2 regions of the Fodinibius salicampi genome follow, and region 1 is predicted to be linked to the other one. Evidence: riboswitches for the same ligand, from Rfam matches in the RefSeq annotation. Region 1 holds a riboswitch; the other holds the start of a gene.

Region 1 (16,082 bases):
TCAGGTAGGGAAGGTTAGCCATTGAGGCCTCATCAATGACTACCGCATCAAACTCCTGTCCGTCAAGTAGTTCTGAGGTACACACTTTGGCAAGCGTTGAGGCTACCAGCTGCTTCTTTTCGAGTTCTACCCGCTCATTAACGGTAACCAGACGGTCGATCTTTTCCTCCACGGCAGCCTCTCCTCCATACTTGTCAAGTCGTTCTCCCAGCCGGGCAATTTCCTCATCCAACTCCTCCGGAACCGTTTCCCCATGCTCCATCAGGTTATCAATCTCCTTTTGGAGTTTCTGATATTTTCCCAGAAGATTGGAAAGTTCTGCTGCTTTTTGTTCCTGTTTCTTGGACTTTTCCTCCAGATGACGATCGAAGAGTACCTGCTCCAGGTGGTCGCTCTCCAGTGCCATCTCTCCAAAACGGGTCACTTTCTCTTCGAGATGCTCCTTCTCCACTGACATCAGGGCCTGAAGCGTGCTGAGTAATCCCACATCCACAGCCCGGTTGGTATTAGCGGCAAAAAGCACCCGTTTCCCTTTAACCAGGTAATTGGCGATCATAAATCCCAGCGTGGATGTCTTTCCCGTCCCCGGTGGTCCCCATACATAGAGCACTTCGTTCTGTAATGCCTTTAGTAGCGATTCGTGTTGGGACTCGTTACGCCGGCTGTCATCCAATACCCGGGTTTTATCATCATCCGTATGATGATGCTCACTATCGGGAAAGAAAAGGCGCTCTAATCGCTGGCGCTCATCCCGGCTGTGTTTATCCAATAATTTGTCAAGCTCCATGCGTAACTTTCGGAGCACAAAATCGTTCTCCCATTCCAGGCTCACTTTCGGAAGAGTATCCCCAAAATTGTGGGGAAAATGCAGTACGGCTTTTTCATCCGTTATTTCCACAGGATAGAGTTCAAACTCCTCATCATATCCCTCTATTTCGGCACGAATAACTTCTGCAAACCGCAGTGAGGTGTTTTTTGATTCGAATTCGTAATGAAAAACTCCCGGCGGGTGATGTTCCGAACGGACTCCCTTAAACAAGACGTCCCGGGCAGGTTTTTCTTGTACTGCCTCAATTTCAGCATTGATTGCCTCCAATGCCCGCTTGATGAGTTTTTTTATGCGCTTATCAGACAATCGGTTACTGGTTAAAAGTTAAAGATTGCAGGTTTCCAATCACCATAAAGGCAATAACAAGTCTTATTTTTTATTTCTTTATTCTTAATTGCTTATTGATCCCATAACTCCGCCCGGATGGTTTCCGCACTTTTTTCAGAAATGCGATACTCCAGTTTTATTCGTTTACGCTCAGGAATCTTCTGCTCAACCAAATTTGCACTTTGGGAGGTATACAAGATAAGATCAGTCTCCCGCACAAACAACGGCAAAGATTTCCCATAAGTGGCCCCCGCTACAAAGGAACCGCCGAATTTAATACTCACCTTCAGCTCGTCAATAACCTTGGGGATGGTCTGATCTTCAGCCGTTACCAATCCAATTGTTTCAATAGCCGCACGATCCACAATCGACAACAGGGTATCCGGATCAATACTGTATACCACCGGCAGCAGACGGCCCTTTTCCGCAAATTCCCGGAACTTATTCACCAGTTGAACGGGGACAAAAAGCGCATCGTACTTCACCGTTTCATTATATTGATTGGCATTGAGCACGCGGCTGCGTACGCCCACCTCTTTTTTAATGGCATCCGCCACCATTTTTCCGAGCTCGTCCGTTTCCCCAATACTGGCGCAACTTTCAATACGATCGGGCCACTCCATAAAGCTCAGTTGCTCCTGGAAAAGTTCATCCAGCTCCGATTCATCCAGGCCATATCCAATAAGCTCCTCCAGCAGCTTTCGGATTTTCTCGGCTCCTACCTCCAGGCGATCGCCTTTATCCAGGTTCGTATTCTGCCGCTCTACGATAAAGCCTTTGCCACGCTCACCCCGAATAAGGCCCTCATCAGCCAGAATATGATACGCCTTCCGTACGGTATGAAAACTGGATTCCAGCTGTTGCCCCAGTTGACGCGTTGAAGGCAACGTTTCGCCTACCTGAAACTGCTTGGTCGCAATCATCAACCGGATCCGGTCTGCAATATGTTTGGCAGAAGTTTTCAACCGTAATTGGATTTAATTTTAGTATTGAATGTTGTTCAGTTGGCAAAGTATCTGCTAAAAGCTCATCATCATGAAGATATCAGTTTTATGGGGGATTCTCATTATCTGTTTTGTCTCTTCCCTCTCGGCTCAAGAAACCGGCAATTACAGCTCGGAGTTTTTAGTATGCGGTTATCCAGATACTTTTAAATTGGACCTGACGGCATTGTCCTGGAAATGGATAGCTCATTAAAAGGTGAGCAATTGATTCCCACGCTGGAAAAATATTTAGAGTAGAGAAATGGACAAAAAATCCGCTGAGATCCTTACAAGTCTTCCAGAGATCTACTTACTGGAGACACAAACACCGCTAAGTCTAAACTGATCTAAAACCAATAGCTTAAAATTGGAACTATGTATGTCCCCTTCCTCAACCAGACCATTCCACTATAGTCAAGCAGGGTACTTCACTATCCTGAAGTACCCTACTTCAGGAACCTAACATTATCTGTGTGGGAGTAGATGTACCATTGTTATACTATTTTAAGAAGATATTTGTGTGGACATACCACGGTGCGTCCCAAAAGTCCTATTTTAGGATGAGTCCCCCGCAATCCGGAATCTGTCATCCGCTATCTGACATCCAGGAAACTAATTACTCTTATCCACCAGCTTTTTTAGCTCCGAAACCAGCATCAACGATTCGATGGGCGTCATTCGGTTGGGATCGCAGGCTTCAAGCTTATCCATCAGCACTTCAATGTTGGGATCCAGCTGAGCCTGAAACAGCGACGGCTGGTTGATCTGCTCCTGCTTCTCCATCTCCTTCGCCGCCTTCTTGACTGCCGCTTTCTTTTTCTTGGCTCCCTCTTCGAGCGTGCCGTTGCTGTCGGTGACATCCAGGCTATGGCTTTCGAGATTCTTGAGAATTTCCTTCGCCCGCTCGATGACAATAGACGGCAGCCCCGCCATATCGGCTACCTGAATACCATAGCTGTGGTCGGCCCCGCCGCGCACCAGCTTACGCAGGAAAATAACCTTGCCGTCATGCTCTTTGACCGACACATTGTAGTTGACGATATGATCGTACATGTTTTCCAGCTCATTCAGCTCATGGTAATGAGTGGCAAAAAGGGTCTTAGCTGCTACGGATGGTTGATTATGCAGATATTCGGCTAACGACCAGGCAATACTTAGTCCGTCGAAGGTACTTGTCCCCCGGCCTACCTCATCCAGAAGAATCAGCGAATTGCGGGTGGCATTATTAAGGATATTTGCGGCTTCATTCATTTCGACCAAGAATGTACTTTCACCAGCCGCCAGATTATCGGAAGCACCCACCCGGGTAAATATTTTATCTACCAGCCCGATATGCGCCTCTTCGGCCGGTACAAAACAACCAATCTGGGCAAGAAGTACGATCAGTCCCGTCTGGCGCAGGATAATACTTTTACCCGCCATATTGGGACCGGTGATAATGAGAATCTGCTCATCTTCGTTTTCCAGATGAATATCATTAGGAATAAAAGGATCGCCGGGTGGGAGTGTTTTCTCTACCACCGGATGGCGGCCTTTGGTAATGTCAATAACCTGATCGTCGGCAATAGCAGGTTTGCAGTAGTTGTTATTGTAGGCTACCTGCGCAAAACTCTGCAGGCAATCGAGTTCGGCCAGGGCCTGTGCAATTTGTTGAACATCCTCAGCAAATTCTGCTACATACAGGCGCAGCTCTTCAAAAAGCTCATACTCCAGCGTTTTACTGCGCTCCTCGGAAGAAAGTATTTTTTCCTCGACTTCTTTCAGTTCAGGAGTAATATACCGTTCCGAATTGACCAGCGTCTGCTTGCGGATAAAATGGTCAGGCACTTTTTCGGCATGCGTATTGGTCACTTCGATATAGTAGCCATACACCTTGTTATAGCCCACCTTAAGCGACTTGATCCCGGTTTCTGTGGCCAGTTCATCTTTAATTTCGCTGATATAATTCTTTCCATTACGGGCGATGTCTCGCAGTTCATCCAATTCCTCATTAAAACCATCCGCAAAAATACCGCCATCGCGCACGCTGGCCGGGGGATCTTCCACGATCGCTTTATCAATACGTTCCTGCACCTCTACCAGCAGCTTCATCCGTTCCCGGATATCATTTAACAGGGGCTCCTCCAGCTGACTAAATTGCATCTTAATGCGGGGCACTTGGGCCAGTGAAAGCTTAAGCTTCTCCAGGTCCCGCGCATTGGCCCGGCCCACACAAATACGTGATATCAATCGTTCCAGATCGCCTACCTGATCTAATTCCTCACGGAGCTTTTCCCGGATATCGTGATCCACATTCAGCGCTTCAACGGAATTCAGCCGATCCCGTATGGGGCCCATTCGCTTGAGGGGACGCATAATCCACTTACGCAGCAGGCGTCCGCCCATTGCTGTTATGGTATCATCCAGTATGGAGATCAACGTACCTTCACTTTGTCCCTCCTGTATGGTGGTCGTCAGTTCCAGATTTCGCTTGGTGGACCCATCCAGCGCCATATACTCTTGGTTTTCAAAAGACTGCAGCCGTTTGATATGGCCCAGAGACGCTTTTTGCGTTTCCTGTAGGTAGTGCATCAGCGCGCCGGCGGCAATTTGAGCAATTCCCTGTTCTTCAACACCAAATCCTTTAAGAGAATGCGTTTCGAAATGATCCGTAAGCAGGTTATAGCCATAATCGCCTTCATATACCCACTCTTCAATAAACGTGAGGTTATAGTCCAGCAGCGCTTCCGGGACATTATTTTTCAGATATTTCGGAAGCAGTAATTCTGAAGGAGTGACTGATTGCAGCAGATCATGCAACTGTTCCTTTTTTACCTGGCTAAGGGCAAACTCTCCCGTTGAGACATCCGAAAAAGCTACGCCTGCCGTTTTTCCTTCCCAGTAAACGGCCGCCGCGTAATTGTTCCGCTTGTGCTCCAGTAGCTTTTCCGACATGGTAACGCCGGGTGTCGTAATTTCCGTCACTTCACGGGATACGACCTTGCGTCCCGCGTCTTTGGCCTCCGAGGGATTTTCAACCTGTTCACAAACCGCTACCCGATGGCCTTTCTTCACAAGCTTCGGCAGGTAAGTGTCCAGGGCGTGGTATGGAAAGCCAGCCAGGGGCGTCTGATCGCTGCCGTTATTCCGCTTAGTGAGCGTAATACCCAGCTCTTCGCTCACCAGCTTGGCATCATCGGCAAAAGTCTCATAGAAATCTCCCACCCGGAAAAGTAAAATAGCGCCTTCGTGCTGCTCCTTGATCTCATGGTATTGGCGCATCAACGGCGTTAAATCTTTCTTCTTCGTGGTACTCATCGACAAATATGAATTAAATACGTTGAATTTGTTTCAATATTAATATAAAGTATCAAATTGACTGCTTTTTAAGAAGCCTTATTCGAACGATTTTGGTTTAAAAAACAGGAATTAATTACGGCAAATCAATACGATAATCTTCCCCTTAGGTATTAAACCGATATAAGTATGGAGACCGATGTGCCTTACCCGTATTTTTCTTCCCGATTCGATTCAGGCGGCCCGAGTTAACCATTTTCCGATGGAAACCAGACCGATTCAACTCTTTGCCCAGGATCGTTTCATAAAGATTACGCAACTCGCGCATGGTAAATTCATCATCCAGAAGGTTTAATCCCACCGCCCGGTGATCAATGTTTTCCCGGAGGCTTTCCAGCGCTTTTTGGATGATCTGCTCATGATCCCATAACAAAGACGGCAAGTCATGAATATCATACCACTGGCAGCTGTCCGATAAAAAATCGGCAATGGGTTCGGCTTCTTTAAAATCTACCAGTGCATAATAACCCGTTGACATAAACCGCTGGAGCAAAAAGTGGCTTTTAGTTGGTTCCAGCCCGTTTTTTTGCATGACAATCCGCATTGGTTCCGGATTAAAGCGACTAAGACTTCCAAATGTATAGAACTGATTCAAACTTATTTCCTGAAGCCTGGTACGCTCAAAAAGTACGCGGCTGGCCGCTTCATCGAGGTTTTCATCTTTAAGGACAAAGCCACCGGGCAGAGCAAAAAAATCCGTTTCCTTGTACTCCAGGATTAGAGTTTTCAGCACCTTCTCATGGTAGCCAAAGATTACACAATCTATGGCTACACCGGGCAGATATTCATTCCAGTCAACCTCATAATTTTTTTTTCCAGTATGTTCTTCCATGCTCATTTATATCCTTCTGTTTGTACCGTAAAATAAAAATCATTACTATTGTTGCATAGCGTAACAATAGTAACTGTTGATCATTAAACAGTCGCGTAGCTATCTCTGAAGTTATTCATTATAAAATTGAATACCATGTTTAAAAATAAACGGTCTTCTTCTACGGCTGTATTTATAATTTTTCTGTTAATGCTTACCGCCTCTCGGTCTAATGCCCAATCCGATAAACGCTCCGTCCTCACACAAACGACCATAGAAAACGGTACAATAGAAGGAATTGATGATTCCGGAATTGCCATTTATAAAGGCATTCCCTTTGCACAGCCCCCAGTCGGTGACCTGCGCTGGAAGCCCCCTGCGAATCCCGAGGACTGGCAAGGAGTACGAGAAGCAAAAACCTTTGGGCCAGGGTGTATGCAGCTGCCCGTATTTAGCGACATGAATTTCCGTTCGGAAGGATTTAGTGAAGACTGCCTGTATCTTAATGTATGGACACCGGCTAAGTCGGTGGATAAGAATCTTCCGGTTTTGGTTTATTTTTATGGAGGAGGATTTATGGCCGGAGACGGTTCGGAGCCCAGATATGGTGGCGGCAGCATGGCCCGAAACCACGGCATTGTAACGGTTACCGTTAATTATCGCCTGGGTGTATTTGGGTTTATGTCTCATCCTGAATTGACAGCGGAATCGCCACATAATGCTTCCGGCAATTATGGATTACTCGACCAGGCTAAAGCCCTGCAGTGGGTTAAAGATAATATTTCTGCTTTTGGCGGGAACCCGAACGATATTACCATTGCCGGGGAATCAGCGGGATCGATTTCTGTGAGTGCCCAGATGGCATCTCCGCTTTCAAGAGATCTTATTGCCGGGGCTATTGGTGAAAGTGGATCAATCATGGGAGCCCTCCCGGCCGTACCCCTTGAAGAAGCTGAAAATACGGGTCAACAATTCGCTGATTTTATCGATGTCCAATCTCTTTCGGAATTGAGAGCAATAGATGCCGATACTCTGTTAGAGCATACCGGAAAGCAGCAAGCACCGCAATTTAGTCCCACCGTTGACGGTTACTTTTTCCCGAAAGCTCCGGTTGAAATCTATGCGGATGCGGAACAGGCTAATGTGCCCCTTTTTATAGGATGGAACTCCCAGGAGATGAATTACCAGTTTATCATGCAAGGCAATGAGCCCACTCCGGATAATTATGCTCAAAAGGTAAAAGAGCTGTACGGTGAAGATGCCGATAAAATCCTGAAGCTTTATCCGGCTTCAACTACGGAAGAAGCCGTTTATTCAGCTACCGATCTGGCAAGTGATCGCTTTATCGGTTACAGTACCTGGAAGTGGAGTGATATCCACAGCGAGACAGGAACTCAGTCTGTTTACCGGTATTATTATACTCATCCACGTCCGCCTATGGCAAAAGAACAGGGGCAAGATCAGAATAATGGCGAAGAGGGAAACAATGATTTCCCGGAACCTAAAGGAGCTGCCCATGCGGTTGAAATTGAATATCTGATGGGAAATTTGCCCTCAAATAATGTTTTCGCATGGACGGAAGAGGATTACAAAGTTTCGGATATTTTCCAAAATTATGCGGCAAACTTTATCAAGAATAAAAACCCCAATGGACTCGGGGTGCCCTATTGGTCTGCTCTGAATGAAGGCGATACTCCCAAAGTGATTTACATTGGACCCGAAACTCAACTCAAAGAAGAACAACATCGAGAGCGGTACCTGCTGCTGGATGAACTGTATTACCAAGATCAAAACTAAACAGACGAATTTCTGTCTGATCTCCGCGCTGGCATGAGCTATGATCAACGGCTGTAACTGTTGTCAGCACGGACAAGTTAAATTTGTCTGTACTTTTTAGTGACTTTAGTTTATCTGGTCCGACCACTGTCACCTAATTTTTAATTTCCAATTGAAGAACCTCTAACCTTACTCCTCCAACAAAAATCTGTTCGAAATCGAACCCATCTCACCTTATTTCCCGTCCAGCATAAAAAGGGCATTACCAAACAGCAGTTTACCATTGTGCCAGAAGGCCCGGAATAACGGATTGTCTATCATATAGACCACTGATCCGCTCCCCATTGGTTGGACTCCAAAAGTAAGTGTATTTTCAAGGTCTTCTTTAGCTCTATATCCTATAAAGCCACTCATGTGGGCATTTTCTTCTGCGATACCTATATTCCACCCTTTTTCCAGGAAGGCATAAGCATCCGCATCCAGTTTTAGTGAGAAGTAAGGATCATCATAGCCGAAGGCCAATGGGTGTGTCGGGTCCATCGTTATTTTATAAATTGATCCCGCGTTAAAATCCGAAATATTTTCCCGCTGTTGCATTCCAAAACTTTCAACTACAGATATGGAAGAACTATCATTGCTAGGCGGGCTGATTCGCTTCAGTTCGAAGCCATCTTTTCCGGCCAACATCGCATTTGCACTTTGCAGTGCTATCAAGCGACCGCCGGAATGTATCCACTCCCTGATCACCTCCCATCGCTTTTCATTAATCTGATCGCTGTAAGAGCCCGGAGGTAAAATCAAAACATCATAGTTATTCAAGTCCACATCCAGGAAATAATTGGTTCTGAGCATAGTTAGCGGATAATTTATCTGCTGGTCAAAGAAATGCCACACTTCTCCTACTCCATTAGACGAAGTCCCCCTTCCCACGAGCAGTGCAACCCTGGGTTCATCCAAATAACGTACTGATGAAGAACCAAAATCGGGCCCCTTTTCCACTAAACCTGTGGGCACCGCCTTAAGTTGTTCTTTGTGTTCATTGGCAATCTGTTGAATGGTACGATCAAAATCGCCAGTATAATCTTTATTATCACGACGGGTAATAATTAGTGTACCCCGGTCATAGCTTGCCCCATCAACCTCAAAATATTTTTCGGAATAACGTATTTGGATATTTTCTTTTAACAGGGCACTTAACAAACGGACATCTGAAAGATCCTTCCACGATGCCAAATACGCATAGGGAGCCCCAGCTTCGGTGTTATTAATTTCCTTCTGTGGCTTCGGAGCGGGTTCTACATCCAGTCGTTCTTTTAACGCATATCCATCGAGACCAAAGGCATAGTGCTGCTCCCAAGCTGTAATATCATAGGTGACTGAATCCACCAGTTGGGGACGGGGTTCAAAAAAGATACGGGCCAGTACCGACTTCGGCTGATAGGCACTCACCAGGTAATCTTCTTCGGTAACCTCCACACGTTCCGTTTCACCGGTCTGATAATTATATCCCTGAACCGACCGGCTATCCGATGCCTTGCCATAGGTTATTTTATGATGGTCCAGCAGCGTTAAAAGAGATTGTATTTTATCCGTGCTATTATCTCTTTTTATAACATACGTTTTGTATTCACCTTCCGGTTCATTCCTGGAATTATTATAGTAAGAAGAAAATTGCTCAACCAATTTTCCGGCATTTTCAGAGGCGGTTTCAATGGTAGCAAGTCCACTCACTTTGTGATGGATTAATCGGTCATGGAGCGTCAGGGTATCTCCTTCTACCTTTTTGATAGCCAGTCCCGCCCGGCTGTGTCCACCCTGTTCATAGGTCATGCCAATCGCCCCGTTGAAAATGGGATAGGTATCTCCATAACTGGGGTAAAAAAGATCAAAGATTTCGCCCGTAAAATAGAGCCAGTCATTTTCATCAAAGTAGGAGGCATTATTTTTACCGATGGTATACTGAAAATCTTGCTGCCAATCCGTTATGGCCTCATGAAAAGGTTCGGCAGCAGGCGCAAAATAATAGGGGGCATCGTAGCCCTGTTCGTGGAAATCTACATGGATATGAGGCATCCACTGCTGGTATTTCTGCAACCGGAGCCAACTTTCTTTCTGGGTTAGCCAGGCCCAATCCCTGTTCAGATCAAAATAATAGTGATTGGTACGTCCCCCCGGCCACGGCTCGTGATGTTCCCGGGCATCCAACCTGGCGTTAGGCTCCTCACCAGCTGACTGCCTGTACCAATTTGTATAGCGGGTACGTCCATCGGGATTAAGCATTGGATCTATAATCACAACGGTATTATCGAGCCATTCTTTGGTTTCCGGGTTGTCGGCGCGAAGCAACTCATACAATGTTTCCAGAGCTGCTTCGCTGCTGGAGGGCTCATTCCCGTGTACATTATAACTCAACCAGATAATTGCCGTTTCATCATCATCCGCCTTACCATTGATGAGTCCCACGCGCCGCAGATTATTTTGCCTGATCTCTTCCAGTCGATCCATATTTTCTTCTGAAGACACATACATCAGTTTCAGGTTACGTCCTTCATAGCTTTCGCCATAGGTCTCTGCTTGGGCCATAGGAGATTCCTCCGCCAAGTGATCCACATAATCCATCACCTTATGGTGTGGAGTCCACTGACTTCCCAACTCATATCCTAAAAATTGAGAAGGCGACTGCAGCTGAGCTTTTGCAGTATTATGGACACTCAACAGTCCGGATAAACATAGAAAGATCCCTAAAAAACGATATTTCATCCGTATCAACAGCATAAATATTTGCAAAAATTGATTGACCTGATATTTCGATCAGATCGGTATTCTTATTGAATTGAACTTACAATCAGGACGAAGAAGGCGCAAGTCATCAAAGCTCGGAAAGTTTTTCAAAGACTTCAGCAGATACTTTAAAAGCCGTACCGTGACGTATGCCTTCGGGCATTTCCAGGTTTTCTGAAGATTCCTCCCACTCTTCCAGGTCATCTGAAACCAATACCCCAAAACTACCCTGACGATATTTATCAAAATAGAGATGCCATCTTCCGTCTATATTCAAGATTGTAGGGCCCTCTGCCCAATAATCTCCGGTAATAGGTTCCGTGGGTTCAGACCATGGACCTTCAACTTTATCCGCAAATGCAAGACGAATATTTTTTTGAGGGGGAAAAGGCTCATTGGTTTCATCTTTCAATAGCATAGCGTATTGATCGCCGGTATGAAAAATTGCGCCATCTATAACATTAAATCCTTTATCATAGAAAAGCTCAGTATCACTAAAAGAGTTAAAATCTTTGGTTTTAGTATAGTATAAGCGGTGATTATATTGGTCTCCATCTTGTCCGTCGGTTTCAGGAAAACGTCCCGGTATGGTTGTAGCCCAAACAATAATAAACTCCTTCTGTGCTTCGTCATAAAATAGCTCCGGGGCCCATGAATTCAACGCATCCGGTTCATGCTCCATAACAGGAATATACTGTTGCTCCGACCAATTGATCAGATCTTCCGAATGGGCATATCCAATTCCCTTTTCACCCCAGCTGACCGTCCACACCATATGAAAAGTTCCGTCAGATCCCTGTACAATCGAAGGATCACGCATAAGTTGATCCTCTCCTACCTTCGGCTCCAATAACGGTTTCCCCTCGTTAATAGCCTCCCAATTCATTCCATCAGTGCTATGAGCCAAATGCAATCCGTTCTCCCCATTGCCTGTAAAATAAGAAAACAGGTAATGGTCCTCTGTTGAATTGCTGCTACAAGAAATAGCAGTTAATATCAACGACGTAAAAACCAATAGAACGACTGCAGGGAACTTGTTTTTGAAAGTCATAGGGAAATATTTCTCTTAAAAATTATTTGTCCCTATTATAGATTTATTCCCGCATTGCTGCAATAGATTTTTATATGCGCTTTTCTATTAAAACGTAATGGAAGTAATTCCGCTTTTAACTCTTTAAATCAGACAATAAAAAAGGACAGACCCTTACATTACGGGGCCTGTCCTTTCAACCTTCTAATCTAATCTTACAATATATCTGTCGACTATAGTTTAAACGAGAGCTGAAACAAAAAATTGCGTCCGGCCTGTGGATAATAATAATTAAAGAATTGCTCCTCGCCTCCGGCTATATAGCCAAAGGTATATCCGTTGGATGAATACTGTTCATCCAACAGGTTATTAACCATCAAATTGAGGTCTATGCCTTTAAACAGCGGTGCCGCTGTCCAGTTATATCCCAGTCTAAGATCATTAACCAAGTACGGATCAATTGAACGACTCAGGCTTTGTGTATTGTCCAGGTATTGACGCGACACATATTTGGTTGATATCTCAGCTGAAAAATTGTTCATGCTATACCGTAACACAGAATTTCCAATAAAATCGGGAGAAAAGGAGATGTCCGTATTCTCGTAGGTCATTGTTTCTTGGTTGTTCGTATCATAATTATCCAGGTAATAAGTATAATCCTGAATCTTATTGCGGCTTAAGGTGGCATTGCCCGACCATTCAAGGCCATCGAGTAGCTGGATACCTGCCATCAGTTCTATTCCTGCACGATAGCTGTCCGGTACATTTTGCCGGATATCAGCTCCCACATCGTTAATTTCTCCCGTTAGAATAAGCTGATTTTTGTAATCCATATAATAGAAACTAGTCTCTATATGGAACCGCTCAAAAGACCCTTTGTATCCGGCCTCCCAATCGTAGAGTGTTTCATGAGAAGGACGACTTTCGGGCGTGGAATCTACATATTCATTCCGGGTGGGCTCTTTATTCCCAATACTTAGGGAAACAAATGCACGATGATTTTCCTCTAAACGATAGGTAAGTCCTGCCTTCGGATTGAAAAAGGTAAGCCTGTCACTCTGCTGCACATCCACAACTTCTTGTCCACCTTCCGGCAATTCCTGCTGATCCTTACCAAGGAAGTCATAGGTAATGTGCCGGATCTGTGCATCCGCAAAGGCCGTCAGCTCATCACTGAGCTTAAACTCCCCTTTCAAATAGGTATTGAAATCGGTCTTGAAACCATTATTAAAATAATAGCGATCATTAATCATATCACTATCGCCGGCAAATTGTGCCCAAACAACCTCCCCAAAATGATCGCCGTCATATTCATTATAACCGCCTCCCAGGGTAATCGACCACTGGTCGTTGTGCTGATAATCCGTAGAAAAGACCATCCCGTAAAAGTGGTTGTCGAGCCAGAGCTGCCGGATCAAATCGCTTTGACTAATTGTGGTATCAGGCAGTTCAACGGGTGTAATGCTGTACGTGGGAAGGGACTGGTCGGCCTTATACTCTTCGTAGTACCCGCGTCCGTATGTATAATGAAGAGACGCATTCGCATTCCAGCTGTCACCCAGCTGATATGAATAGTGTAGCTGGTAATGGTCCTGCTGGTAATTGTCCGTCTGGTTGTCATAAGGCTCTCCCGGCTTTTCTGTACCGGCAGGATTATATGTACGGTCACCATCTTCAATACGACTTTCAGGTACGCCATACCAAGCCTGATAGGTCTTCTCCTTTCCCGAGAATACATCGGCCCGTAACAGACTGTGATCTCCGTGCCGGGCTGCTGACAAATAGAATGACTTCAAATCCGATTCCGCCCTGTCAATATACCCGTCCGATTCTATTTTAGACAGGCGGCCCTGAACCTGCCAGCCATTATCCATAAGTCCGGAACCGAACAGGACATTAGCCTTCCGGGTATTGAACGAGCCGACAGAAGTATTGACCTCCCCATACGGATCGGGACGCATCTGGGTTGTCTGTATATCCATGGTAGCCCCGAATGCTGCGGCTCCATTGGTAGATGTTCCCACTCCACGCTGCACTTGAATATTCTCTACGGATGAAGCCAGATCGGGCATATTGACCCACCAAACGCCGTGCGATTCAGCATCATTAACCGGTATTCCATTGATCGTAACGTTAATACGCCCCTGATCAACGCCCCGAATACGCAAGCCCGTATATCCGATACCGCCCCCTGCATCCGAAGTAGTCGTTACTGAAGTCATCCCACTAAGCATATATGGCATATCCTGCCCCAGGTTAGAAGACTCAATTTCAGTACGTTCCAGGTTTTCATAAGCCATTGGAGAGGCCTCATCCACGCGTAAAGCCTGTACAAAAACCTGGTTACTCATAATCGCTTCAGGCGTCAACCGGATATCAAGCGGCGTATCCCGTTCTGCCGTATCTATCGTCTTGTTTTTGTAGCCCACATAGGTAATTGTAATTTGGGCGGATTCTTCTTCAAACAATACCAGAGAGAAGGTACCGTCTACTTCGGTTGAAACACCATTTGAGGTATTAACCTGGAGAATATTGGCTCCCGCCAGCGGTTCACCCGTTCGGGCATCGGTTACGGTTCCCGTAATGGCTTGTTGCGCTGCGACTGATGTACTTATCGCAGTGAGCAGACACAGAAAAACTGTGCGTAATAATTGTTTGTAAAACATAAGTTCCTCCGTCTTATAGAGTTATAAGAGCGGGAGATGAACTTGCAAGAAATGCTGATCTGAAGGTGACGATAACGCCACCGGGTTTCCCTACGCCGGTGTTATCCGGGTCAGGTTCTCAGGGTATGATCTCAGCCTGCTTTTGCAAGCACCCCCAACCATGGGTTGTGTTTTTATTGCACACTAAAGATAACGGCTAATAAAATGATCTTCAAAAGAAATGATTCCTATTTTTAACTACCGGATATCTCTTATCCCAGCCAGCCCTCCCGATCGAGACTTCGATACTGAATAGCCTCCGCTATATGATTCGAGCGAATATTTTCAGATTGTTCAAGATCGGCTATGGTTCTGGATACTTTCAGGATACGATCATAGGCACGCGCCGAAAGCCCCAGGGCCGTCATCGCTTTCTTGAGCATCTGCTTTCCGGCTGTATCGAGCGCACAAATTTTGCGTGACATTTTGGTATTCATCTGGGCATTACAATAAATGCCCTCTATTCCCATAAATCTCCGTGTTTGTATTTCCCGCGCCTCAATTACGCGTCCCCGAATAGCAGCAGAGGGTTCGCCTTTGGCCTTAGATGATAATTCTTCGTAGCTCACTTTCTGCACTTCAATATGCAGATCTATCCGATCAAGCAGCGGACCACTGATTTTACTCAAATATCTCTGCATCTGAGCGGGTGTGGAACCGGAAGGATCGGTGGGATCATACCAGTCGCCCGTAGGTGAAGGATTCATTGAAGCCACCAACATAATACGACTTGGATAACTGACACTCATTCGCGCTCTTGAGATACTTACCGAACCATCCTCCAGCGGCTGGCGCATCACTTCCAGTGCACTTCGCTTGAACTCCGGTAGCTCATCTAAAAACAGCACCCCATTATGAGCCATAGATATTTCTCCGGGCATCGGAATGCTCCCGCCGCCTACCAAGGCGACATCAGATACTGTATGATGCGGAGAACGAAATGGACGTGCAGTAACCAAGGCCTCTCCTCCGGGCAATAGGCCAGCCACGGAATGAATTTTAGTCGTTTCCAGGGCCTCATCAAGCGTTAAGGGCGGCAGGATGGCGGGCAGGCGCCGTGCCATCATGGTCTTGCCCGATCCCGGCGGACCGACCATAATAACCGTGTATAGGGTACAACTAATAATTATAAAAAAAATATTAATCCTGTGCGTGGAAGCTATGAAGACACCTCAAAATCCTTTAACGCAATAAGTGGAACATCTCCCTTTGACTCATCCTTACGGGGTAGTTTGTGATCACCTGGTATCCGCATCTCTCGAAGTATCTCATTTGCAAAATATAAATCAAGCTTCAGGAATTGCCCTCCCTTTATATTCTCCTTCCACCCGACCTCAATCTTATCTATTAAACGTCGGAGCTTCTGGTTCAGTTTTACCCGTAAATCAATTAGTGCCTGTCCATCCAGCTCCTCCACACGTTTCCAGAGATCAGTAATATCTTTTATTCGCTGACCTGTGCGTTCTGCAACCTCACGAAGTTGGGTGAGTTCGGCCTCAATATC
Region 2 (16,082 bases), on a different contig from region 1:
GCACTTGTCGCAAGGTATCCAGTCCCCGGGGTTCATAATCTTTCTGCTTGGTGGTGGTTTTGAAGATATGGCCGAGTGCCACATAATCAGCATCTGTATTTGACACCTGGCATGCTTCATCCAAATTTGATGCTGTTCCGCCAATCACTGTCTCAGTCCCCAGTACTTTGCGAGTCGCAGAAAGGGGGATATCATCTTGTCCCAGATGAACGCCATCCGCTCCGCCGGCCTTTGCAAGGTCGGGGCGGTCATTCACAATCAAAAGATGCTCTTTTTTACTCTCCAGCTCGGTAATTGCCCTAATCTGCTTCAACGCTTTTGAGTCGGGTGTATTCTTAGCACGATATTGCACCATCTTAACACCGGCCTTGTAAGCCGCATCGGCCAGTGCCACATGAGAATAGCGATCCTGCATCTGGGTATCCGTAATCAGGTAGATACCCTGGTAATCCTGGATATTCATAAACTATATCTTAAAATTTTATATATGTGTGTGCTTTAAACCGTTGTTCGCAGGATGTCTTTTTTTGAAATCATCAAGCAAACTGGCTATTAAAAGCCTCAACCTTCCGGCCTATATCATCGGCCTCCATCAGCGCAGAGATCCCGGCCACCCCATAAGCTCCGGCCTGCAGGCATTCCGCCACCTTTGCAGGCGTTACTCCTCCCACCGCAAATACCGGTACAGAAGTACCCTCACAAACCTTTTCCAAGCTATCGGTTCCCTGGGGCTTTCCGTATTCTTCCTTGGAGGGCGTAAAGAAAACAGGTCCGAATAACAGGAAATCAGCTCCTTCTTTCTCAGCTTTTTTTGCAGCTTCCAGGGAATGTACGCTGGCCCCGATAGAAAACTGAGGCCAATATTGACGAACCGCTGAGGGTGGAAATCCTTCTTCCGGACAGTGCACCCCATCGGCCGCAACCACTTGGGCCACATCGGGGCGACTATTAATAAAAAGCCGGACATCAAATCGCGCCGTAACCTCACGAATCTGATGTGCCAGTTCACAAAGGTCCTTTCCGGACAGATCCTTCTCCCGCAGCTGCACCGCCTGTATACCCGCTTTGCAGGCTTCCTGCACCACCTCCCTAAGCGGACGTGGAGCACATGCCTTTCGACTGGTAATCAGATAGTAGCGAAAGTCCGGTTGCGGCTTATTCATCATTTTCGGACACCTCTAACAGTCCCTCTTCCGGGCTCGATGCCTTAGCATATAGCCTTTTGGGCATACGTCCAGCTTCCAGAGCCATACGGCCCGCTTCAATGCTTTTTTTCATTGCCCCGGCCATCTTTACAGGATGCTTGGCCTGGGAGATAGCTGAATTCATCAGTACTCCATCCATGCCCAACTCCATAGCAATAGCGGCATCCGAGGCGGTTCCAACTCCCGCATCAACAATAACGGGCACATCCATCTGTTCTTTGATAATACGCAAATTATAAGGATTGCGGATTCCCATACCAGAACCAATGGGGGCCCCCAGCGGCATGACCGCCGCGCACCCCATATCCGCCAGCTTTCGGCACGTTATGGGATCGTCATTCACATATGGCAAGACGACAAAATCATCCAAAATTAGCTGCTCTGCGGCTTTGAGTAGCTCCGGTACATCGGGAAACAGCGTTTCGTCATCGCCAATCACCTCCAGTTTTACCCAATTGGTACCCAAAGCTTCACGTCCCAGCTTAGCGGTTGTAATGGCTTCTTTGGCGGTATAGCAACCAGCCGTATTGGGCAATAAGAAATAGCCGTCTTCCTCAAGATATTCTAAAATATTTTCTCCCTGGCCTTTATTTAAATTGGCACGACGCAAAGCTACCGTTACCATTTCAGTACCGCTGGCCTGCAATGCTTCCCTCATGGTTTCGGGATCAGGGAACCGGGCACTTCCTACGATTAATCGGGAATCAAATTTCCGGTCGGCAATGACTAATGAACTCATAATATTATGTGTTTATATATACTTTTATAATTATCCGCCCTGGGTAGCCCGGATTATTTCAATATGGTCGTCTTCCTCCAGCTGGTAATCTTCCCACTGATCCTTCGGAACCACTGAATCATTAACGGCTATTGCTACTCCTTTTTCACCATGTTCAATATCAAATGACTGAAGCAGCTTCTTCACCGTCTTTGCGTCTGTATTCTTTTCTTCTCCATTTACGGTCAACTTCATAATATCAAAAATATAATCTTTCTGTTTCTAGCTAAATCTCTGTGGCCGAAAAGGCTTCATCCACGGGGGCACTGTCCCGTCTAGTATCTCGTCAACCAATGTATAAACGGTCACCGGTGTCAGTAAAATTCCATGGCGGTAATGACCCGTTGCATAAAAAAGTCCCGGGATATTTGTTTCTCCTATGATAGGAGCATGATCTCTGCTGGCCGGACGTAATCCTGCAATGGTTTCAACCAGCGGCAAGTCAAAGATAGAAGGAACAATCTCCCATCCATCTTCCAGCAGCTCTTTTTGTCCCCCTGCTGTCGGCCTTTTGTCAAAGCCTTTCTCTTCGGAGGTGGCCCCCAGCCGGATCGTCCCGTCCTCTTTGGGCACCATGTACATCCGCGGTGACCGTACGGTCCCTTTAAGCGGACAATCATCCGTCTTTTCCAGCGTAACAACCTGTCCCTTTACCGGCCGGATGGGGGGACGAAAACGCTCAGGGATACCGGCTAGCTGCTGTGACCAACAACCGGCGGCTACCACTACTTTATCAAAGGCATATTCAGAGTTTCCGGTGACGATTCCCTCTACCGAGGAATTTCTTGTCTTTATTTTCTCAACCTTTGTCTTTTCCCTGAGCTTCCCCCCTGCTTGTTCAAGGGCTTTTCGTAACGCCTGTACGAGCTTACGATTATCGATCTGGGAATCTTCCGGCAACCAGATCCCTGAAACAACATTTGGAGAAAGCAGGGGTTCTCGTGCCCGGGCCTCCGTACCGGTAATTAATTCCACACTGAGCTCCAGCTCTTCCCTGAAATCATACAGTCGCTTAAGGCGTTCCGTGTCATCGCGATCAATGCCGGTCATCAGCGTACCGCACCGGTCAAATACCGGGACCGATGAGACCTCTTCCGAGAGTTCATCCAGCAGCTGTGGATACAGTTGCAGACTTCGCTGCCCCAGCTTCATAAGATCAATCTCTTCGAATCCTACCTCGGCATAGGGAGCTAGCATCCCTGCTGCTACCCAACTGGCCTCACCTCCGGCACGTCCCTTTTCAAATACCGTAACTTCTACGCCACGGCGAGCCAATTGCCAGCCTATTCCCAGGCCTATAATACCCCCGCCAATAATTGCTATATGTTGAGACTTATTCTGCATCTTTTAATCTTTCCTCAAACTTCAAAACCGTACATCAGTAATAGTGAACATCGGCCACCAGGAACCAATCAACCATGCACCGGTGAAAATGCTAATCCAGCATACCACCATCAAGCCATCTGCGTAGGAAAAGCCCGAGCGATAGTAGTACGTCCTATTCTTACTATTATTAAACCGACGGGCTTCCATCGCAACCGCAATACGCTGGGCGCGGCGAATACTTTGGGCCAGCAGAGGAATCGCATACAGCCGAATTCCCTCCATCAGGCCACTCCAGCTTTTCATCAATAGAATACCCCGAACTTGATACGCCTGTTTAAGCGTTTTGAACTCTTCCAGCATTAATGGCAACATACGCAGCGAGGCCATAAAACTATAAGCATAGCGAGGAGGTAACTTCAGTTGCTGCATCATCGAATAGAACAGCAATACCGGTCGCGTTGTAAGCGCAAACAGGAGTCCGATCAATCCAAAACTAAAAGCCCGGAATCCTACATGCATTCCCCTGAAAAAACTTTCCCTGCTAATAATCACCGGACCCCATTGCCACCAGAGGGTTTCTCCTTTGCCGAACATTATCATAGAGGCACCGGTCGAGACAAAAACAAAAAGAAAGGGAATCAGGAACAGCAATACTCTTGAAATCGGTTGTCCCGACCCCAAAAAAAGCATGAGTATCAACGCTAAAACAAGCGGTATAATCACATTGATATTATGGATAAATAAAATAGCTACAATGCCTCCAATCATGAGTCCCAGTTTTAAGGACGGGTTAATCCCATGTAGCCATGAGGGATGTCGATCGCTATATAACATGATTCACCTTTTTATCTGTCGATTCATGCATTCTGTAGCCAGGGTAATCCGACTGTAACTGTCCGTCCCGGACTTCCCAAACCCTCGTGGCGTATCGCTGAACGATTTCCGGATCGTGCGTGACCATTAGTATAGAAGTCCCGTCATTCCTCAGCTGCTCCAGCTCTTCCAAGATAGCAAAAGTATTACCGGCATCCTGTCCAAAAGTGGGCTCATCCAGCAATAAAAGTTTACGCTCAACTATGGTTGTAGAAGCTATACTTAACCGGCGTTTCTGTCCCGTTGAAAGCTGATACGGGTTTTGCTCGCTCATTTCTTTCAAATCAAACTGTTTTAAGGCTTGCTCAACCTTTAGCTGCATATCGTCCGAGGAGGACTGCAGCTGGCGTATAGTAAAGGCTATCTCTTCGAAGACGCTTTGAGCCACAAACTGCAGCTCCGGATTTTGGAATACAAATCCAATATCTAATGCTACCTGTCCGGTACTTTTAATTCGTTTCCCCTCCAAATGGTATTTACCTTCCGTTTTAATAAGCTGCATAAGCGCCAACAAAAGCGTACTCTTCCCGGCCCCATTCGGACCGGTAATCGCAATCCATTCTCCTTCCTCAACCTGAAGTTCCGGAAGCTCCATACGAACCTCATCGCCGCGATAGCCTTTGAGTTTTTCAATCCGGAGCAGAGGTGGATTGTTATTTTCGCCAGAGGCGGGTTCCGAAAAAGGAATTATATTAGCTGTTTGATCATGGGTTGCCCAACTTTCAGCATGCCAAATGCCGTAGCGATCCAGCAACTGACGGTACCGATTTTGTATCACTTCCGGCGAGTCGTCTGCTATAAATTCTCCCTGCTTATCTAATACGATTACTCGGTCTACAAAATTGATCACCTCCTCGATCTTATGCTCCACAATAAGCAAGGTTTTATCGCGTCCAAGCTGACGAACATGTTCCCAAATAGCGGTAGTTCCGGACGGATCCAATAAGGCAGTAGGCTCATCCAGTACAAATGTATCCGGCTGCAACGCTAACGCTGATGCCAAGGCCAACCGTTGCTTTTGTCCCTGCGATAACGTTTCAATGGGCCGGTGTATATCTTCAAAATGTAAGCCGACCTGTTGTAAATAATGGTGAATATATCCGGTCATTTCACTCCGGGGAACCTCCAAATTCTCCAATACAAATGCGATCTCCTCATCCACATACGGCATACAGAATTGGGCATCAGGATCCTGAAATACATAACCCCAGGAATCGAAGCACTTGCGGTCGGCCCACTCAACAGGAAGCTCAACCGCTACCGGCACAAGCCCGGTCATCACTTTCAACAATGTAGATTTACCCGACCCGGAGGGCCCCAGCAGCAATACTTTTTCGCCCTGACGTATATCCAGCGACAAGCCATCAAACAACAGCGTTTGCTTAGCCGGAAACCGAAGCTTTAAATCCGCTACCCGGGCAGCGAGATGATCAGTATTGCTATTTCCGTTTGGATTCTCTTTCATCCTATTAGAATTAAACTTTAAGCGTATCCACGGGACGAACTAATTCTGCCACTCCGGTTTTTTCAAGTGCCGTTACCAATCGATGCCCCATCCATCCGGCAATTACGATAGCTCCTGTCAGCCGAAAACCAACCAAAAGCGAAAGGTTCCATAGGGCCAAATCACCAATATATCCCTGTAGTGAATCCAATACCAGGGATCCCAGTGTGGCTGCTACTGCGGCTGCTATAGCTACACTGACCGTATATTTGCGATAGCCGACCCCGGCAAAAATAAGTTCTGCGGCCAACCCCTGAGCTACTCCGGAGAGCAATACGGCTAGTCCCCATTCAGATCCCATAAAAAATTCTCCCGAGGCCGCCGCTACCTCGGCTAGCAATCCCACGCCCGGCTTTCTGATAAGCAAATAAGCGACTATTGCTGCAATAAACCACATTCCATAGATCAGTTGTTCCAGGTGCATCCCCAATGGCCTGATAGCATAGTATAGCGGTCCCCAGAGTTTGTAGATAACTCCAAATACCAGCGCAATAACTGTGGTTACCAGTATGTCGGTTAGCTTAAGCCGATATTGCTTATTCATTCTGATTGTTTATGTAAATTAAGCCGGAATAGCATTCTTCGGTTGATGTTTCCATTGCTCCATTTTGTAGGCGCTATCCCAAAATTTCCACTCAAGCTGGGAAGAGCGAACAAAAGCATGGGTCATCTGATCGCGCCGACTTTCCGGTTCCTCTTCAGCCACCCGGTCAGTGATAGTAATCGCTTTTTCAACGCCCTCGTTAAATTCCTCTCCTGCATAGGTATCAATCCAATCCTGGTAGGGATTATCCGGGGCTGCGTTTTCGTAAATATGAAGTCCTACCTCCCGATAGATCCAGAAACAAGGCAACAGCGCTGCGATAGCCACCGCATTATCTTTCATCGTTGTCGTGGCCAACAAAAAATTCGTATATGAAAAACAAGAAGGAGATTTATGCAATTGAGTCCCTGCATCGAGCTGTTCGTAAAATTCGCCGTGCAATTTTCGCTCTACATCAATGGCATTAGTGGCAAAATTCAAGAATTGCCGGGCCTGCTCATTACTATCGGAACGAATACCGGCCAGCGAAAGCGCCCGTGAATAATCGGCGAGATAGAGCGTATCTTGTTTCAGGTAAAATAGAAATATCTCCTCGGAGAGGGTGCCCGCCGTAAGCTCCCTGATAAAAGGAAGCTCAAGGATAGCATCGTATATAGGTTCAATTTCATTCCATAGGTTATCCGTGAATTTCATTATTCAGCTTTTGTTTTTAGGTATTAATTAGCTCCAAAAATTATGAAAATGGTGTAGTGGTCCGCCCCCGCTTCCTATGCTATAGCGGCTGCCTGCCTTGATTGCCCCGGTGATATAAACCTTGGCCTTATCCACGGCTTCGGGCAGCGTGTCTCCCTTAGCCAAGCCGGAAGCAATGGCCGAGGACAGGGTACACCCTGTTCCATGGGTATTATCCGTCTGTATGCGCTCGGCCTCAAACCAGAACACATCCTTTCCTGTCTTTTCGTCCGTTTTATCGAGTACCAGGCAATCTGTACTTTGGTCCTCCCGGAAATGTCCCCCTTTAAGCAGTACTGCTTTCGGACCCATTTCCAAAAGATCACGCGCGGCCTCTTCCACTTGCTGCTGGCTTTCAACTGAATACTCCAACAATCGTTCGGCCTCCGGGAGATTGGGAGTAATGACATCAGATAGAGGAAACAGCTGTTCTCGCAGTGTTTCCACCGCCTCATCCTTTATAAGCTTTGCCCCACTCTGCGATACCATAACCGGGTCCAGAACGATATTTTGCAAGTTATGCCGGGCTATACTTTCGGCAACAGCTTCCATCAATTCGCCGTTAAACAGCATTCCTATCTTGACCGCATCCACTCCTATATCCTCAACCACAACGTCGATCTGATCTTTCAAAAACTCAGGCGGCACTTCATGAATAGCACGAACCTCGCGGGTATTCTGGGCGGTAAGGGCTGCAAAAGCCGACATGCCATAACAACCCAACGCCGAAATGGTTTTCAGATCCGCTTGCACTCCCGCACCTCCGCCGCTATCTGAAGTAGCGATAGTCAACACGCGATCATATGACTGGTCGTTTTCGACTTGCATAAAATTACAATCAGCTAAAATGTTTAAATTTCTGTTCATTCACTTCCACTGGCGAGCCATCCCAAAGTGTAACGATTCTGGGCTCCCTTTTTGTAACCTTACCTATATCGTACAAAGGCTTGCCGAACTTCTCTCTGAACTGATCTTTTAAATCGGATATATGGCTTTCGGCTACGCTAAAAAGCAGTTGATAATCCTCTCCACCCACAGCTGCCAATTCCCGGGCCTGTTTATCTGTCCCTTCAATACTGCAAAATGCCTCAAAGGCCGGCGTAAGCGGGAGTCGATCCAGGGCTATTTCAATTTTACAATCACTTTGCTCAGCTATATGACGGACGTCACTCAATAGTCCGTCGGAAATATCAATCATGGCGTGAACTTCATCCTGCTGCCCAAGCCATTTCCCCTCATACACCGCGGGGTCGGGCTTGCAGTGCCTTTGAATCAACTTTTTGCGGTGGTTATCGGAGAGGGATTGGTACTTATGGGGATGGGATAATATTTTAAGTCCTGCAACGGAATCGCCCAGGGGACCGGTAACACATATTCGATCTCCCGGCTCTGCCATACTGCGCAGTTTCAAGCTATCAGGATTGACAATCCCCATAATGGTGACCGATATCATGATATGAGATTCTGAACGGGTCGTATCTCCCCCCAGCAACGGGATGTCATATTTTTGAGCGAGGTCAGTCAGCCCATTTCGGAATCTTTGGAGCCAATTTATCGATACCATTCCGGGAAGGGCCAGCGAAAGAAAATATCCATCGGACGTTCCCCCCATGGCTGCGATATCAGAGATATTAACTGCCAGGGCTTTATGCCCCAAGTCCTCCGCATTTATGGAATCTAATCGGAAGTGCACATCCTCGACCAACAGATCGGTACTGATAAGCCGTTCCAATCCACCGGGTCCCTCGCTTGCGGCACAGTCATCTCCTATTCCCATCGCTCCCCTGGGGATAGATGAACCTGAAAACAAGCGAATAATTTCCTCTTCGCTCAGATCGCTAATTTTTTGTGATGAGGGCGAATCAGCCATAAAACTATTTTTTATGCTGCTCGCCGCCGGGAGGCAGGAAAAATCATTCGTTCGATCTGTCGTTTCCCTCCGCTGGTTTTATCCAGATCAGGTAGTCAGGATATTATCTCAGCCACTTTCCTGCAGCACTCCTAACGACAAGCAATAGGATTTCAATAAAGAAGAAAGCTATCCTTTTATAAGGTCTAATGCAACCTGACAGATTTATGTCTGGGGCTTGTACCTAAAACCGGATCACTCACTTTGTTGTTCTTCCAGTTCTGCCCTAACCAGTTCAGCAAACTCCTCATAAGTTCTTGGCAGCGGATCAACTTCCTCTCCCTCAATATAGAAGGTTGGTGTAGAATTAACGCCCCGGTCAACTCCTTCCTCTTTTTGCTCCATTACCGCTCGTTGTGTTTCACCAGAATTCAAATCATCCGTAAACTGATTCATATCCAGTCCGATTTTACGGGCATAGTTAATAATGGCTGTGGTTGCATTACCCGATTGAGACCACTGCTGCTGGTTTTCAAAAAGCAGGGAATGCATTTCATAGAACTTGCCCTGATTCTTGGCTGCCTCCGCAGCCCGTGCAGCCAGCGCCGCATACTGGTGGCTGTTTAATGGGAAATAGCGCAGCTGTACTTCTACCGAGTCTCCAAAATTTTGCTTCAGCTGATCAACCATGGGATGGAAATAAGCACAGGCCGGACACTGATAGTCGCTATATTCTACTATGGTTACTTTATCAGCTGAATTCGAATTCTGCGATTGTGCTTCTGTATCTGAATTTTGACATCCTACCAGCAAAAAGGCGGCTAAGAGCCCAACTATCATATTTTTGTTCAACAAAGTCATCTTTTCTAAAATCTTATTTAAATTAATTGCTAATGCTCTATCCGTTCAAAACATTATTATTTCAAGCTCAAAAGCTATTATCTATTTTGATCTTGTTTACACAAAATAGGGGCAGCTCCGATTTCAGCTTAATATAGCTGATTGTTCCCTAAGGTTAAATCGTTTTTCTTTAAAAAATATTATTGGTTTTCAGCTTCCTGAATCATTTCCAGGCGCTTCTGTTTAAACTCGTCTCCCTCATCCCAGCTTTGCAACTCATTGCGATTCAGAATGCGGTAACCAGCATCAAAAAACAGCCGGACGTCACGAACCATTCCACTTAAGTCCCAATACTTGTTGATTTCATCGTCAACTGTATGATAGTTGGCATCCTGTAGGCTGTCCACCTTTGCTTTATAGCCCTCGGGCTTATCAACAAATTCCGTTCCCGTATTGGGGAAAATTGCCGGAATGCCCTGCTTTGCCAGCGGGAAATGATCCGACCGATAAAAATAGCCTCGATCCGGATGCGGGTCGGGCTTCACCTCCACTCCACGCTCCCCGGCAACCTCTTCTATTACATCGCTAACACTATTTCGGCCGTATCCTACCAGTACAATATCCTTAGTTTTACCATATACATTCATTCCATCCAGGTTTATATTGGCCGTCACTTTCCCCGGATGCACCGTTGGATTTACGGCCCAGTACTTTGAGCCCAGCAATCCCACCTCTTCTGCACCTACAAACAGAAATAATAAACTTCGCTTCAGCTGCGGCTGAAGTTCTTTATACCCACGCGCCATATTCAGTACGGCACTAACTCCGGCAGCATTATCCAGTGCTCCGTTATTGATGGAATCACCCTTAACCGGCTGTGTGACACCCAAATGATCGTAATGAGCGGTAAAAACGGCATACTCACCTTTAAGATCATTGTTTGTTCCCTCGATAACTCCCAGCACATTCTTTGAATTCTGTTCTCGATAGGTTGCCTTCAGCTCAATATTCAGCGATAGTCCTTCCAGCGGAACAGGCTCAAAATCGGGGTTTTCTGCAGCCTTTAGCTGTTGCTCGAGGTCGAGGTCCACACTTTCAAAAAGAGCACTACTGGCATCTTTGGTTAGCCAGCCATTAAAAACGGTTGGCGAGTCACGGGCACTTTCATCAGAACGCAGGTAAAATCGCTCGCGGCTCCAGCTGTTTGAAACCACATTCCAGCCGTAACCAGCTGTGGGAGTTGTATGAATGATGAGCACCCCCGCCGCTCCCAATTCCCGTGCTTTTTCATATTTATAATCGTATCGACCGTAATAGAGTCGTGTCTCCCCTTTAAAAAGATCCGGATCACTATTGGGATCGTTATTTTTAACAACCAATATCTTCCCTTCCACATCCGTATCCTTAAAATCATCCCAATCCTCTTCCGGGGCCTGGATGCCATAGCCTACATAAACAAGATCTGCTTCTTCAATAGAAACCTCTTCTTCCATATTGGCCGGCCACGCCATAAAATCGGTATAATAGTCCAGCGTTAATATCGCCTCATCTCCTTTAGTGATCGTCAGCTGGGCATTCTCATCCGTTTTCTGTCCAATTAACGGAACCTCTTGCACATAACTTCCATCGGGCATTCCACCTTTTATATCATTCTCCTTAAGCTGACTAATCAGGTAATCGACCGTTTTTTTCTCCCCCTCCGTACCGGTACCGCGCCCCATAAAATCATCCGAAGAAAGGACTTCGATATGTTCCATCAGGCTCTCTTCGGTTATCGTATCGGCTATTTCAGTAATTGGAGAACGCATACATCCGGCTACTGCTGCCACGACCACAAAAAGAAACAGTTTCTTCATAATATTATTTAAAAAAATCTTCCGGTTAAGATTATTATATCAGCTTAATAAAGTACGGGCCTTTTCAACTTTTGCCAAGTTATATTTCCGATTCGGCTTTGTGCAGTGTTGACTGAAGATAATACCCCAAAAGCATCAGTACACCACCGAAGCCAATAAACAAAAGAATGCGCCAAAGAGCCTGCAGCTGTGCCAGATCAACCCAAAAAAGCTTTGCCACGACTAAAAAAAGTGTGGCCATGCCCGTCAAACGGACATCTCTTCCGAACTTTATAAACCCAGCGGCAATAAGAACAATGGCATATAGCCCCCAAGTAATGGTAACCCAAGCCTGACCGTTTGACAACATGGAAAACATCTGGTAGATCCAAAAAAGAAGCAGTAAATGACTAGTAATACGATATAATTTTTGAGGAACCTCCTGGGGCAGCCAAGCGGACAGATAGGTCCCACTAACAATTATAAATATCAGTTGGGAAAAGGCGTCAATACTTAAAAGTGAAGCCTCCTCCGAATAGCTGATTTCGCTGAGGGCATTGAACGTCCATAGCAAGACCACCAGGAATAGAAAGTGAGAGCCGATGCTTAATCGCGATACACCGGTCTGCATGGCAATATAACGCAGCGCAACCGTCTCGGCCACGAGGATGATATACAGCGGCGTTCCTTCAAAGAATAGAATAACGCCGATAGTTCCCATTATTAGTCCCATCAATCCATGAGATAACGCCAAAGTTGAAGCCTTTCTGTGTTGAAAGGTATAATAGCCGGCGGCACCAATGGCTGCCAGTCCGAATGCCACCATAGCCAGACTTTCTTCGTTAAGCTCCCAGTTAATAACCACCAGGGGTAGAATCCACAGCGGCACGGCAAAAACCGACAGGTGAACAGCAGCACTTGCTTCCCTTACAGGTTCCCCTATGTTACGGGCAACGGCAATACCCCAACTGCACAATGCCCATACTACTACTCCAAACTGCAGCATCCAGCGATCCATCTCGGTAGCCGGCTCGCTATAAAAAGAAGTGGTAACTACGCCCACTCCCACTACGGTAAGACCGCCGGTTAATATACTCCAGAGCAGCGACTGCCATCCCTTTTTATAATAAATAACAGCAGCGGCAACCAGTATGAGAACGGTGTAAGCCATTAACATTACCACACTTCCGGAACCGCTGTAGAGCATAAAGGGTGTTCCCAAAGCTCCCAGGATACCCGTTACCGAAAGAATGGGCTCATTTTGCTGCAGGGAAAGTGAAAGAGCCAGTAACGTCACCACAATCATAAAAAGCCAGATGATCGTTACCGGCAAAAACGTATATAGCTGGTAGGTTGCAAAGCCAGTGATATAAAATACCCCGATTCCTCCTCCCAGCATGATTTGCCTGAATGGGTTCATCGATTCATCCATCCGCAATCCGGACCCAAAGAGGAACATCCCAATACCAAGCCCTATCATACTGCGAACCGGCGGAATAAGCCATCCCTGATCTACAGAATATTTAAACAGAAAAGCTACTCCAATTAACAGGAGCCCAATGCCGATGCGATTAAGCCACTGTTCATCGAATTGAATTTCATCGGGAATAAATCTGCTGCCAGTTTCCTCACTGCGTTTTTGGGCAAATGACTGATCTTCCGGAGAGGGCTTCGGCGTTACCAGATCTCTTTCTTTCTCTTCCCGCAACTGCTTTTCCAGCTGCTCTACTCTCCTCTCCAAATGACGCATTCGCTCATGGAGTTCTTTATCATTTTTATCTGACATATCCCGAATATTTAATACGATAAGCGTTTAAAAAGGCCGTGCTATCTTCCGCTGTATATAATTGTTATACTTTTTTAAAATAACAAAATAGAGTCAGGCACGCCCAGCTAAAAGCAATCTTTGTTTATAAATTTTTGAGGAGTCTTAGCTACTAGAATATTGTTATTGGTATATAATGAGTTCATTCAAAGATAAAAACGTACTTATTACCGGGGGCGCCGGCGGCATAGGTTTGCTGATGGCTATCCAGATTTTAAAAGATGAGCCCAATGCTATTATAATTTGGGATAATAATCCGGAGAATATTGAATCCGCTGAGCATAAACTCTGGGGAAGCTCGGCAGAAGTAGCAACCAATATAGTAGATATTGCCGATCCCGATCAGATTTACGAGGCTGCGGAACGGTTGCTCAATCAACTAAACAATATAGATATCATTATAAACAACGCCGGAATTATCATTGGAGGCTTATTTTCAGAGCGTTCAACCGAGGAGATACAGCAGACCATCAATATCAATCTGCTGGGAGCTATGCACGTTAGCCGTGCTTTTTTACCAAGCATGCAGAAACAAGGGAGCGGACACATTGTCAATATAGCTTCCGCGGCCGGCCTGATGGGAAATCCCCGGATGACGGTGTATGCAGCCAGCAAATGGGGCCTAATCGGCTGGTCGGAATCACTCCGCATCGAACTGGAGCAGCAAAAATCCGGCATCAAAGTCACAACAGTAGAACCCAGTTATATTGATACTGGTATGTTTGCAGGTGTTACGCCCCCATTTTTAACGCCATTGCTGGACCCTGAAGACTTTTCGGAATCAGTTATTGAAGCCATAAAAAAGAATAAAATTCACCTCCGCGCTCCCTTCATGGTTAAACTACTGCCGTTTTTGCGTGGGATACTTCCTGCCAGAATTTTTGATTATGTTGCAGGTAAGTTGTTTGGCGTTTACCATTCAATGGATACCTTCAAAGGAAGAGATCAATCATAGCTATGGAAGAAATTGTCGACCGCCAGCACCAGTTCTTTGAGCAGGGAAAAAGCCGGGATCCGAAATTCCGTATAAATAAACTCCTTCGTCTTAAATCACTTTTACAGGAGCATGAAGAAGAAATTTTTGCGGCACTTCAAAAAGATTTCTGCAAGCCACCACTTGAGACATATGGCACCGAACTGCTAATACTCTACAAAGAGATCGATCACCTTGTAAAAAACCTATATTCCTGGAGCAAACCGAAAAAAGTGAGGAGCTCCCTCCTCAACTTTCCGTCAAAGAGCTATATCTATCCACAGCCTTTTGGCGTTTCGCTGGTTATCGGGGCCTGGAACTACCCGATACAGCTTTCGCTAAATCCTGTACTGGGATCAATGGTCGCTGGTAACTGCACGATTATCAAACCCTCGGAACTGGCTCCTAATACTTCCGCATTGTTGGAAGAAATAATCAACACACACTTCGACTCCGGTTATCTGCATGTTGTTCAGGGAGATGCAGATACTACACAGGCACTGCTCGATGAACCCCTTGACTATATCTTCTTTACCGGCAGCACCCGTGTTGGGAAGATCATTATGAAAGCGGCGGCCGAACAGCTTACGCCTGTCACCCTGGAACTAGGTGGAAAATCACCCGCCATTGTCGACTATGCCGCTGATCTTGAACTCGCTGCCAAGCGTATCAGCTGGGGTAAATTCATCAACGCCGGACAAACCTGCGTGAGTCCAGACTACGTTTATGTTCATGAATCACAGCTGGATACGTTCTGCTCTCTGATTAAACAGAATATCACTGAATTTTACGGTAGTGATCCCGCTGAAAGTCCTGATTTTGCCCGCATCATAAACCGCGATCATTTTCAGCGGCTTAAACAGATGATCGATCCCAATAAAGTAGTCTCAGGCGGATCAACCGATGCAGATAACTTGTATATCTCTCCTACCGTAATGACCCAAATAAGCTGGGATGATCCGGTAATGCAGGAAGAGATATTTGGGCCCATCCTGCCAGTGCTCACCTACCAGGATCTTGACCAGGCCATTTCGAAAATAAAAGAACAACCCAAGCCTCTATCCCTCTACCTGTTTTCCCCGGATAAGTCCACCCAGCAACAAATCATAGATAACATTCCCTTTGGCGGCGGATGCATAAATGACACTCTGGTCCATTTAAGCAATCCCGATCTGCCTTTTGGTGGAATCGGGCATAGCGGTTTCGGAAACTATCACGGCAAATCCAGCTTTGATCTTTTTACACACCAAAAAAGTATAATGAAAAGAAGCTCCTGGATTAAAAATCCTTTTCGCTATCCGCCCTACGAAGGCAATCTCAAATGGCTCAAAAAACTAACCAAATATCTATGAATCAGTCGTTTAAAGCACTTGTTGTCGAAGAAACTGAAGATGGCCAATTCAAACGCAGCATACGTGAATGGAATATTGACAAGCTGCCCAAACATGAGGTTTTAGTTCAGGTTCATTTTTCCTCTCTTAACTATAAAGATGCACTCTCTGCTACCGGCAACAAAGGCGTCACCAAACAATATCCCCACATTCCCGGTATTGACGCGGCCGGCATTGTTGAAGAAAGCAGTGATGACCGGTTTGAAAAAGGGGACAAAGTAATTGTAACCAGCTATGACCTGGGGCAAAATACTCCCGGCGGCTTTGGCCAGTATATCCGGGTGCCCGGCGACTGGGTTGTTCCTTTGCCGGTTGGTCTTTCCCTGTTCGAAAGCATGGCGCTGGGTACTGCGGGATTAACCGCTGCCATCGGTGTCCACCACTTAAAACATAATAATGTTGAACCA

The links. A riboswitch is a leader RNA that binds a small molecule or an ion and turns the genes downstream of it on or off. The one in region 1 is predicted to bind thiamine pyrophosphate.
Region 2: another riboswitch for thiamine pyrophosphate. It lies ahead of thiL (thiamine-phosphate kinase); the one in region 1 lies ahead of ABEB05_RS08530 (TonB-dependent receptor).

Annotation. Positions count from the first base shown of each region.
Region 1 covers NZ_BAABRS010000002.1:138,842-154,923, reverse strand. The annotation lists gene ABEB05_RS08570 (DEAD/DEAH box helicase) at 1-1,135, opposite strand, end outside; gene ABEB05_RS08565 (GntR family transcriptional regulator) at 1,228-2,121, opposite strand; gene ABEB05_RS08560 (hypothetical protein) at 2,192-2,353, shown strand; gene mutS (DNA mismatch repair protein MutS) at 2,752-5,436, opposite strand; gene ABEB05_RS08550 (NUDIX hydrolase) at 5,582-6,307, opposite strand; gene ABEB05_RS08545 (carboxylesterase/lipase family protein) at 6,443-8,083, shown strand; gene ABEB05_RS08540 (M14 family metallopeptidase) at 8,297-10,822, opposite strand; gene ABEB05_RS08535 (glycoside hydrolase family 43 protein) at 10,932-11,894, opposite strand; gene ABEB05_RS08530 (TonB-dependent receptor) at 12,107-14,539, opposite strand; TPP riboswitch at 14,610-14,705, opposite strand; partial or broken gene ABEB05_RS08525 (YifB family Mg chelatase-like AAA ATPase) at 14,791-15,687, opposite strand; gene ABEB05_RS08520 (recombinase family protein) at 15,738-16,082, opposite strand, start outside.
Region 2 covers NZ_BAABRS010000005.1:8,951-25,032, forward strand. The annotation lists gene thiE (thiamine phosphate synthase) at 1-463, opposite strand, end outside; gene thiE (thiamine phosphate synthase) at 537-1,166, opposite strand; gene thiG (thiazole synthase) at 1,156-1,944, opposite strand; gene thiS (sulfur carrier protein ThiS) at 1,975-2,178, opposite strand; gene thiO (glycine oxidase ThiO) at 2,206-3,327, opposite strand; gene ABEB05_RS15390 (energy-coupling factor transporter transmembrane component T family protein) at 3,349-4,143, opposite strand; gene ABEB05_RS15395 (ABC transporter ATP-binding protein) at 4,133-5,647, opposite strand; gene ABEB05_RS15400 (ECF transporter S component) at 5,658-6,230, opposite strand; gene tenA (thiaminase II) at 6,249-6,923, opposite strand; gene thiD (bifunctional hydroxymethylpyrimidine kinase/phosphomethylpyrimidine kinase) at 6,951-7,790, opposite strand; gene thiL (thiamine-phosphate kinase) at 7,801-8,832, opposite strand; TPP riboswitch at 8,880-8,975, opposite strand; gene ABEB05_RS15420 (DsbA family protein) at 9,067-9,651, opposite strand; gene ABEB05_RS15425 (M20/M25/M40 family metallo-hydrolase) at 9,852-11,507, opposite strand; gene ABEB05_RS15430 (DUF2339 domain-containing protein) at 11,587-13,272, opposite strand; gene ABEB05_RS15435 (SDR family NAD(P)-dependent oxidoreductase) at 13,448-14,266, shown strand; gene ABEB05_RS15440 (aldehyde dehydrogenase) at 14,269-15,636, shown strand; gene ABEB05_RS15445 (YhdH/YhfP family quinone oxidoreductase) at 15,633-16,082, shown strand, end outside.